2 regions of the Sellimonas catena genome follow, and region 1 is predicted to be linked to the other one. Evidence: a T-box and tRNA genes for the amino acid it is inferred to sense, from the RefSeq annotation. Region 1 holds a T-box; the other holds one or more tRNA genes.
What was found. A T-box is a leader RNA that pairs with one kind of tRNA and senses whether it is charged. The one in region 1 lies ahead of Selli1_RS01520 (valine--tRNA ligase), so its partner is inferred to be a tRNA-Val.
Positions count from the first base shown of each region.

Region 1 (5,326 bases):
CGGGTCGATTCCGTTTCCAAGAGACTTACTCATCTTTCTTCCCTGGTCATCCCGGATCAGGCCGTGGAAGAATACCGTGTGGAACGGACATTTTCCGGTCTGCTCAAATCCTGAGAATACCATACGGATTACCCAGAAGAAGATGATGTCATATCCGGTTACAAGGACGTCGGTCGGATAGAAGTAATCCAGTTCCTCTGTCTGATCCGGCCATCCAAGTGTAGAGAACGGCCACAGCGCGGAGGAGAACCAGGTATCCAGTGTATCCTCATCCTGTGTAAAGTGCGTGCATCCGCATTTCGGACATACGGACGGAGCTCCGCCTCTTTGTACAATCATTTCGCCGCATTCGTCGCAGTAGTATGCCGGAATCCGGTGTCCCCACCAGATCTGTCTGGAAATACACCAGTCACGGATATTGTTCAGCCACTGCAGGTATATTTTGTTCATACGCTCCGGAATCAGCTTTAATTCTCCTGTTTCCAGCGCTTTGATGGCAGGCTTTGCAAGCTCTTCCATCTTGACAAACCACTGCTGCTTGATTAACGGCTCGACCGTCTGCTTACATCTCTCGTGTACACCTACATTATGTGCATAATCTTCCACTTTTACCAGATATCCCTGATCTTGCAGATCCTGCACGATGGCTTCTCTTGCTTCGTAGCGTCCCATACCTGCGTACTTGCCGCCGTTTTCATTGATCGTCGCATCATCATTCATGATGTTGATCTCTTCCAGACCGTGTCTCTTTCCGATCTCAAAGTCGTTCGGGTCATGTGCCGGAGTCACTTTCATGGCACCGGTTCCGAATTCCTTGTCTACATAGGCATCCGCAATGATCGGGATTTCCTTATTTACAAGCGGCAGAAGCGCTTTCTTTCCAATAATATCGGTATAACGTTCATCTTCCGGATTTACTACAATCGCAGTATCTCCAAGCATCGTCTCCGGACGTGTCGTCGCGATCACAAGGCTTCTGTCCGTGCCTACGATCGGATAACGGATGTGCCAGAAATGTCCTGCCTGTTCCTCATGCTCTACTTCCGCATCGGAAAGGGATGTCTGGCATACCGGACACCAGTTGATGATCCGGGAACCTTTGTAGATATATCCTTTTTCATAAAGGCGTACGAACACTTCCTCTACAGCCCTGCTGCATCCTTCGTCCATCGTGAACCGCTCTCTGTCCCAGTCACAGGATACGCCAAGTTTCTTTAACTGGGATTCAATCGTCCCTGCATACTCCTCTTTCCACTCCCAGACACGATCCAGAAAGCCTTCTCTTCCAAGCTCCCTCTTGTCGATGCCCTCTTCTTTTAACTGATTCGTCACCTTAACTTCGGTGGAGATCGCCGCATGGTCCGTACCCGGAATCCAGAGGGCATTGTATCCCTGCATTCTCTTATAACGGATCAGGATATCCTGAAGCGTATTGTCCAGGGCATGTCCCATGTGCAGCTTTCCTGTGATATTCGGCGGCGGCATCACCGTCGTAAACGGCTTTCTGCTCCTGTCTACTTCTGCGTGAAAATACTTATTCTCACACCATTTTTCATAAAGCTTCGGTTCAATCTCCTTCGGATTGTACGTTTTGTCCAACTGTCTGCTCATCATTACCTCCTCATTTCAAGCGTTCCTGTGAATAACAAAACGCCCTTTACATATGTAAAGGGCGTCAAAACGCGGTACCACCTTTTTTATACACCTGTCCTCTCTGACAGATGTATATCTCTTCGTTCTATAACGGGAACTACTCCGGGATCTCCTACTGTCCTTTCTCTCAATCGGACACATTCAGACATCCGGCTCCAAAGCTACCTTCCACAACTCCTTCTTGTAATCACCTTCCAGCCAGCGGGTAATTCTCTCTGTCAAGGGCAGGTGTGTACTCCTCTTTATCAACACCTTTAAATATGAAACTATGATAATCATAGTCATCAGCCCCCGATTTGTCAAGGAGTTCATGGAATTTTCATGGAATCTTAAGGTTCTAGGCCTCTCCCTTCAGAAACTCTTTCAATTCTTCGACCGAGTCAAAAATCATATCCGCTCCGGCCGCCTCCAGCTCCTTCCGGCTTCCGAATCCGTAGAGGACTCCGGCTGAGGCAAGTCCGAATGTCCTGGCGCCAAGGATGTCATGTTCCCTGTCTCCCACCATGATAACCGATGGATCTCCCGGTTTTTTTCCGCACGTTTCCAGCGCATAGGCAATGACATCTTCTTTTGTCAGCCTGCTCTCATCCATGGTCGCCCCGCAGATGTAAGTGAAGTATGACTCAATCCCGGCATCTCCGGCAATGATTCCGGCATAATGTTCCGGCTTGGAGGTGGCCATGACAATGCGGAGGCCTGCTTCTTTGAGCTCCCGCAGCATGGTTTCCACCCCGTCGTACAGACGGTACTCATACACACCTTTTGTTCCGAAATTTTCCCTGTAATATTCCACCGCTTTTCTTGCCTCTGTTTCACTCAGCCCGGTGTATTTCTGGAACGAAGTGAGAAGCGGAGGCCCGATAAACGGAAGCAGTTCCTTTCGTTCCTTTTCAATTCCAAATTTTTTCAGAGCGTAGACTACTGAATTGATTATTCCCGGCTCCGAATCGATGAGCGTTCCGTCCAGATCCAGAAAGACGGTGTCAAATCCTGGTATTCCCATGTTCTTCCTCCTGTTTTCGTTTCAGTGCATTAAGCATTTCCTTGTCCTGAGCGCTGACCCGTCTCGACTCTCTGCATTTCTGGATCGCCTTGTTGTGGGTCCAGATATCCAGCTTCTTTTCTTTCAGAAGTCCAAGTACTTTTTCCGGGTACTTCACATATGCGGTTGCCACGCCCCAGGCGATCCCCATCCGGACATAATAGTCTTCTGACCTGATATCCGCATACCGGCGCAGTACTTCATCTATATACCGGTCATTCAGGAAATGGTCCATCAGTGCGATTACACCAAACCGGAGCTCAAATTCCCGGCTGCTGTTCAGCCATTTTTCCAGATAGGAAAACCAGAATTCCGGATCCTTTTCCATCCATTTATACGTGGAAGTGCTGCAGTCACAGTCCGCCCAGGACAGAACTCCCGGTACCCAGATATCGAGCATGGCCGCATGTTCTTCTCTGGATGCTTTTCTGTATCCGGAAGCCATCCCAAAGAGCATGTGCTCTTCCTGATAGACGCAGCTCCCATGATCCCGGAGCATTTCATCAAGCCATCCGCCCTCCGGCTCTTTTGCCGCTTCTTTTGCAAGTTCCCGAAGCTTCGGTATCCGGATGCCAAGCGTCGGCATGGACGGTGCATTTAAAATCCGGTCGTTGAATTCCTTATAGGCTTCATCGGACAGCGTCTTCAATCTGTCCCGCATTAGTTCCCGTTTTCCCATACTCTTTTACTTATCCTCTCTGAATCCCGCGAACAGGATATCGTGATTAATCATTCTGTAGAATCGTTTTTTGATTTCCTCATAATCTTTTGCCGGCTGCGCCATCAGCCACATGAGTTTTGTAATCGTAGCCTCCAGTGTCATGTCATAGGCTTCCAGAAGATCAAAATCCTGCTTTACCTTTTTTCCGACCTCGTAGACTGTCATATTGCTTCCTTCACTTACAACCTGTGTCGTCATGACAATCAGTTTTCCTTCTTTTTTCCACTTCTTCATTCCCTCATAGACTTCCGCAGTAATGCTGTCCGGAAGTCCGCCTACGCCAAAGCTCTCGATCACGACACAGTCATACTGTTCCAGAATCTGAGTCAGCACGCCGCTTCGCATGCCCGGAACCAGTTTCAGCACATAAACACTATCTTTCATGTCATGGTAAAACCGTACTTCTCCCTTATGCCGTACCGGCGGGATGTACCGGATCACCTGACCGTCCTGAATCACAGCCGGGTACGGGAAATTAATGCTGGAAAATGCATTGTAGCTTTTCGCCCGCTCCTTTTTCGCCCTTGTTCCGATAATGACTTTGCCGTCAAACACGATGCTGACATCTTCGGAATCGTCATCCGCCGCGTAGATAAAGCTGTCCAGCAGATTGGTCTTTGCATCCGTCACGTCCATATTGATCGGCTTCTGTGCTCCGGTCACGACAATCGGCTTTGGGGAATTCTGAATCATATAGGAAAGCGCCGCCGCTGTGTAGGCAAGGGTGTCGGTTCCATGGCAGATCACAAACCCGTCATAGGCATCGTAGTGCTTCTCCACCGCTTCCACCATCAGCTTCCAGTGCTCCGGTGTTACATTGGTACTGTCGATATTGCACACCTGCAGCGTCTCCACCCCACATACATGTTTCACCTGAGGAATGCAGGCCAGAATGTCATTCGGCGTCAGGCCCGGGGCCAGTCCGTTTTCCGTCTGCTTTGAGGCAATCGTCCCTCCGGTTCCAATCATCAATATTTTCTTCATTTGGTTTTCCTCTCTTTACATAGTTCGTTCCATCAGTGAAAAGCCCCACCGGATGTCCGGATGGGGATTATTCTATGATTTTAGTATAAGGAAATTCCGGCCGGAAATCAACCGGCTTATAGGATTTTGCATCCTTTTATGATAAAATGTAGATATTCGGCCACAAGGCCTGATTGCAATAAAGCTTTTACAAATGGGGGATTACAAATGAGACAAAAGATTGATTTACTGAACGGACCGGTTTTCCCGTCACTGACCAGACTTGCTCTCCCGATTATGGCGACATCTCTTGTCCAGATGGCATACAATCTCACCGATATGATCTGGATCGGAAGAATCAGCAGTGACGCGGTCGCATCTGTCGGGGCTGCCGGCATGTACATGTGGTTTGCGAATGGAATCACTGTACTTGCAAAAATGGGCGGACAGGTCAAGGTCGGACATTCTCTTGGCGCCGGCGAACGGACCGAGGCATGCGGCTATGCCCGGAATGCGATCCAGCTTTCCCTGATTCTCGGACTTGCCTACGGCATCATCTGCCTTCTTTTTCAAAAGCCGCTGATCGGATTTTTCCGGCTGAATTCTCCGGCAGTCATTCAGAATGCAGAAATTTATCTTGCCATCACCTGCGGGCTTGTCGTTTTTTCCTTTTTAAATCAGGTTTTTACAGGAATTCTGACTGCCATGGGCAACAGCCGTACTTCCTTTCTCGCAACCGCTGCCGGTCTTATCATCAACATCGTTCTGGATCCGGTTCTGATCTTCGGCATCGGTCCGTTTCCGAAACTTGATGTGGCAGGTGCTGCAATTGCCACAGTATTTGCCCAGGCTGTGGTCACCGTCGTTTTCCTGCTTTCAGTCCGTAAAGAGCCGGATATTTTTATGAATCTTCACTTTTTTACAAAGCCTCAGCTTTCTGTGCTAAA
Region 1 covers NZ_BSBO01000002.1:47,579-52,904, reverse strand. Annotated here, with positions in the region: gene Selli1_RS01520 (valine--tRNA ligase) at 1-1,611, opposite strand, end outside; T-box leader at 1,666-1,911, opposite strand; gene Selli1_RS01515 (HAD hydrolase-like protein) at 1,991-2,656, opposite strand; gene Selli1_RS01510 (DNA alkylation repair protein) at 2,637-3,374, opposite strand; gene Selli1_RS01505 (asparaginase) at 3,381-4,400, opposite strand; gene Selli1_RS01500 (MATE family efflux transporter) at 4,608-5,326, shown strand, end outside.

Region 2 (5,326 bases), on a different contig from region 1:
TGCAATACTTCCTCCCGTAAACCAGGAAGCTGTCATGATGCAAATCAGAAAATACAATGCGAACGGGATATAACAGTAAAGAAGATATACCTTTGTATACTTTTCCACATCCATTTTCATGTACCGTATCGCGGTAAATTTCTCTTTCGTTACTTTAAAGACCACACTATCCTGAAGCGGTCCCATAATACAGGACAAAAAGAACAGGATCTGAACCAGACTGTCAAATCTCACTCCACTTTCCGCCGTACCAGCAAAAAGTGCCGGAAGGACAGCAAAAAGAAATATGTAAAGCGCCTTCCCCGCCAGACTGAAAACCTGACCAAGAATTGTAAACAACACCGCAAGCACCATCTTCAGTTCCCGATTCCCATACACACTGTCCGGAACATGCTTCCCGATCACCCACAGTCTCTTCAGATAATACAGGAACGTATTCGTCACAATTGTTGCTTTTAACATAATAATCTGCTGTAATGTTCTAACCATGGCTTTCCTCATCCTTCAATAATTCAATGATCTGTTCTTCAAAATCCTTCTGCTTCAACATCTCATGGTCGATCTGCCTGAGTCTCCCGTCACTTAAAATGACGATCTCATCACAGAGATCCGTCGCAAGCTGCAGAATATGCGTAGAGAAAATGATCACATGATCCTTCTGCATACTGCGCAGAAGACGCTTCATCTCCAGCGCAACAACTACATCCAGTGAAGTCAGCGGCTCATCCAGAAGAATCACCGGCGGCCTTGAGATCATAAAACAAATCATCTGAAGCTTATTCTTCATTCCATGAGAATATCCCTTGATCAGCTTCTTCCTGTCCTCCTGGTCAATCTGCACCAGATCAAAATACGCTTCCGCACTCGTCCCCGGCTCAATCCTGTCCCTGTTAATATCCATAAAAAACCGCACAAACTCTTCACCCGTCAAAAAATCCGGAAGCACCGGCACCGAAAACACATATCCAATCTCATCCGGCATTATCTCCCGCTCGTTTTCTCCGTCCCAGAGCATAGCAGCCCCTGAATCCGGCTGAATCTCATCACTCAGGCAATTAAACAACGTCGTCTTACCAGCTCCATTACGCCCAAGAAGCCCATAAATCTTTCCCTTTTCAAACACAAAGGAACAATCATGCAAAACCACCTTGCTGCCAAAAGATTTCTTCACATTATTTAAACGTAATTCCATATCCTTCCCCTTTTCGTTCGATTTTTTCAATATTATATCTAAAAAGTCTGCCAGATACAACGTAAAAAACCATATTCCAGAAATATTAAGAATTATTGCCAAATTATCGGGGACGTGTTCCGGTGTATCGGAACCTGTCCCCGATGGAAAAAATCTGACAATTTGAGTTTTGCCTTATTTTATGCGGGTTTCGGGGCTTTTTTTGTCATTTACGTCGTGTACCTGTGTATCGGAACACGTCCCCGCCGAAAGTAAAACACAACAAAAAAAGAGACTTTCGTCTCTTTTTTTGTACTTATGAATTTGTAGTAGCGGGAACTGGATTCGAACCAGCGACACTACGGGTATGAACCGTATGCTCTAGCCAACTGAGCTATCCCGCCATATGTTTTGTAATTTTCATAAGAAATGGGACCTATAGGGCTCGAACCTATGACCCTCTGCTTGTAAGGCAGATGCTCTCCCAGCTGAGCTAAGATCCCATATGAATAGCGGGAACTGGATTCGAACCAGCGACACTACGGGTATGAACCGTATGCTCTAGCCAACTGAGCTATCCCGCCATATGTTCGTAATTTCTTACGAAATGGGACCTATAGGGCTCGAACCTATGACCCTCTGCTTGTAAGGCAGATGCTCTCCCAGCTGAGCTAAGATCCCATATATCGCGGGTCGCTTTCGCAACCCGCTTGATTATTATACTATTAACATCTGATAAATGTCAACACTTTTTTTATCTTTTTTGACATAGATTTTTTCACTTTTTTTGATGGTCTTTGCGGCTTTTTCCGTTTCAGACTGTTATAGCAGGATCTCAATGAATCTGCGTCTTTATTTTGCGGAAATTTTTAAACAATTCCCTGAGCTTCCATTGCGGCTGCTACTTTTTCAAATCCGGCAATGTTTGCTCCTACAACATAGTTGCCTTCGCATCCGTATCTCTTTGCTGCGTCTGTTGCGTTGTGGCAGATGTTTACCATGATGTTTTTCAGTTTCGCATCAACTTCTTCAAAAGACCAGCTCAAACGCTCGCTGTTCTGTGACATTTCCAGTGCGGATGTTGCAACACCGCCGGCGTTGGATGCTTTTCCAGGTGCAAAGAGTACGCCATTTGCCTGTAAGTATTCGGTTGCTTCCATTGTAGTCGGCATGTTTGCTCCTTCTGCAACTGCGATACATCCGTTTGCCACAAGCTGTTTTGCATCTTCAAGGTGCAGTTCGTTCTGTGTTGCGCAAGGAAGTGCGATGTCGCATTTTACGGACCATACGCCTGCGCCTTCATGGTATTCGGAGTTCGGACGGTATGTCTTGTACTCGGTCAGTCTTGCGCGTTTTACTTCTTTGATTTCTTTCACTGCATCCAGATCAATGCCTTCTGGATCGTAGATCCATCCGGTAGAATCGCTCATGGTCACGACTTTTGCACCCATCTGTACTGCTTTTTCTGCTGCATAGATCGCAACATTTCCTGCTCCGGAGATGGCAATGACTTTATCTTTCATGTCTTTGCCTGCAAGTTTTAACATTTCTTCCGTGAAGTAAAGCAGTCCGTATCCTGTTGCTTCTGTACGAACAAGGGATCCTCCATAAGTCAGACCCTTTCCTGTGAGCACGCCTTCAAATACGCCGCGGATTCTCTTGTACTGTCCGAACATGTAGCCGATCTCTCTTGCCCCTGTTCCGATGTCTCCGGCCGGCACGTCTGTGTCTGCTCCAATGTATTTGCACAGCTCTGCCATGAAGCTCTGACAGAATGCCATGATCTCTCTGTCGGATTTTCCTTTTGGATCAAAGTCAGATCCGCCTTTTCCTCCGCCGATTGGAAGACCTGTCAGGGAGTTTTTGAAAATCTGCTCAAATCCAAGGAATTTAATAATGCTTAAATTGACAGACGGATGGAGTCTGAGTCCTCCTTTGTATGGTCCGATTGCGCTGTTGAACTGTACCCGGTATGCCTTATTGACATGTACCTGTCCGTTGTCGTCTACCCACGGCACACGGAAGAGCAGCTGTCTTTCTGGCTCTGTCAGTCTTTCCAGAAGCGCTTCTTTTCTGTATTTATCTTCATTTGCCTCAATCACGACACGGAGAGATTCCAGAACTTCTTTGACAGCCTGGTGAAATTCCGGTTCGTTTGGGTTTTTCTTTACTACAAGGTCAATCACTTCATCTACGTATGACATAACATCTTCCTCCTACTTCTTTTCCTAAAAAAGTCTGCATAAACATACATCGCTTTTCTTCTTTAACACTGTAAAGCATTTTCATGTCATTGTCAAGAATTTTTTACCTTGTCTTTTTGGTTCGTTTTTCCTGATTTTCCATTCCCGCGGCCTTCTCATGGGCAGCTTTTGCCAGTATTCGCAGCTGTTCGGAAAACGGCTCCGGATCGATTTCGCTCTCGGCCAGCAGTTCTCCCCACCATTCCGTCAACTTGTCTTTCAGCTTCAGATACAGTTTTTCTCCGCTTTCTGAAAGCGAAATTTCGTATGTTTTTGCATTTCCCGGACGTTTTTCCCTGATTATATATCCACTTTTCTCGAGGCGGCGCATCTCTCTCGTCGCCATTGCCTGATCCATGGCCATGGAATCGCACATCTCTCTCTGGCTGCACTTTGGATTGGCCCCAATATACATGACAAAATAATAGCTGGAATAGCCGATCCCGTACTGCTCCACCAGATGGTGCAGATACTTCTGTGACTGACGGTTTAGAATAGAAATATATTTTCCGATCTTACTGGACGGCATATCTGTCCCTCCCTTAATAAAACCATTAAGCAATTTTACGCTTACATTATAATCATCGTGTTTTCTTCTGTCAAATACTCAAGGGAAACGGAAAGAGGACAAATCCTGCTCTGATCTGTCCTCTTTCTCTATCAATTATATGCCCTATTTGAAATATGCGACGCCGGATTCAAAGATCTTCATATCCTGTTCGCCGTAAATATTGATTGCCACACCATCCGCTCTACGCTCGGAATGTGCCATCTTGCCAAGTACACGTCCGTCCGGGCTTGTGATACCTTCGATCGCGCGGTAGGAACCGTTAACATTCCATTCCTCGTCCATCGTTACATTTCCGTCCAGATCGCAGTACTGTGTCGCTACCTGTCCGTTTGCAAAGAGGGTATTAAGCCATTCTTCATTTGCAACAAAACGTCCCTCCCCGTGGGAAGCCGGGTTTGTATAAACTCCGCCAAGCTCTGCCATCTGAAGCCATGGGGACTTGTTTGTAACTACTTTTGTGTAAACCATCTTGGAAATATGACGTCCAATGGTATTGTATGTCAATGTCGGCGCGTCTTCTGTCTGTCCGACAATCTTGCCGTGCGGAACAAGGCCCAGTTTGATCAGTGTCTGGAATCCGTTACAGATACCAAGCGCAAGACCGTCTCTTTCATTTAAGAGCTTCTCTACTGCTTCTTTCATCTTTGCGTTCTGGAATGCAGTCGCAAAGAACTTCGCAGATCCGTCCGGCTCATCTCCTGCGGAGAATCCGCCCGGGAACATAATAATCTGAGACTGTCCGATTGCCTTTTCAAACTCAGCTACAGAATCGCGGATATCTGCCGCATCCAGATTCCGGAATACCTTTGTAATCACCTTAGCACCTGCGCGCTCAAATGCCTTTGCACTGTCGTACTCGCAGTTTGTTCCCGGGAATACCGGAATAAAGACAGTCGGCTGCGCAATCTTGTGGGAGCAGATGTGAACTTTCTTTGTATCGTAGCATCCGTCTTCCGTGATACGTGCTTCCGGATCTGCCGGCGCCACATATACGGACTCCGGTGCTGATTCTTCACCTGAAACGGTTGCAAATACCTTTTCCAGAGGTGCTTTCCATGCTGACTCTGCTTCTGCAAGTGTAATTTCCGTATTTCCATAAGAGAAGGTACCGTTATCTGTCACTTCACCGATTACTGTATATGTAATCGCAAGTTTTCCGACTTTTTCTGCCGGTACTTCTGCGATAATATCTCCAAATCCCGGAGCAAAGAAATCTCTCGGGTCTACATTATGCTCAATCTTGACACCCATGCCGTTTCCGAATGCCATCTTGCTGACAGCCGCAGCAATACCGTGGCGGTCCAGAGCGTACGCGGAAACAATGTTTCCATTCTGAATGTC
Region 2 covers NZ_BSBO01000010.1:33,232-38,557, reverse strand. Annotated here, with positions in the region: gene Selli1_RS06190 (hypothetical protein) at 1-489, opposite strand, end outside; gene Selli1_RS06185 (ABC transporter ATP-binding protein) at 482-1,192, opposite strand; tRNA gene Selli1_RS06180 (tRNA-Met) at 1,502-1,575, opposite strand; tRNA gene Selli1_RS06175 (tRNA-Val) at 1,602-1,674, opposite strand; tRNA gene Selli1_RS06170 (tRNA-Met) at 1,682-1,755, opposite strand; tRNA gene Selli1_RS06165 (tRNA-Val) at 1,780-1,852, opposite strand; gene gdhA (NADP-specific glutamate dehydrogenase) at 2,041-3,375, opposite strand; gene Selli1_RS06155 (MarR family winged helix-turn-helix transcriptional regulator) at 3,479-3,943, opposite strand; gene Selli1_RS06150 (phosphoribosylformylglycinamidine synthase) at 4,088-5,326, opposite strand, start outside.
Region 2: it has a tRNA-Val gene. The T-box ahead of Selli1_RS01520 (valine--tRNA ligase) is inferred to sense a tRNA for this amino acid. The anticodon was not compared.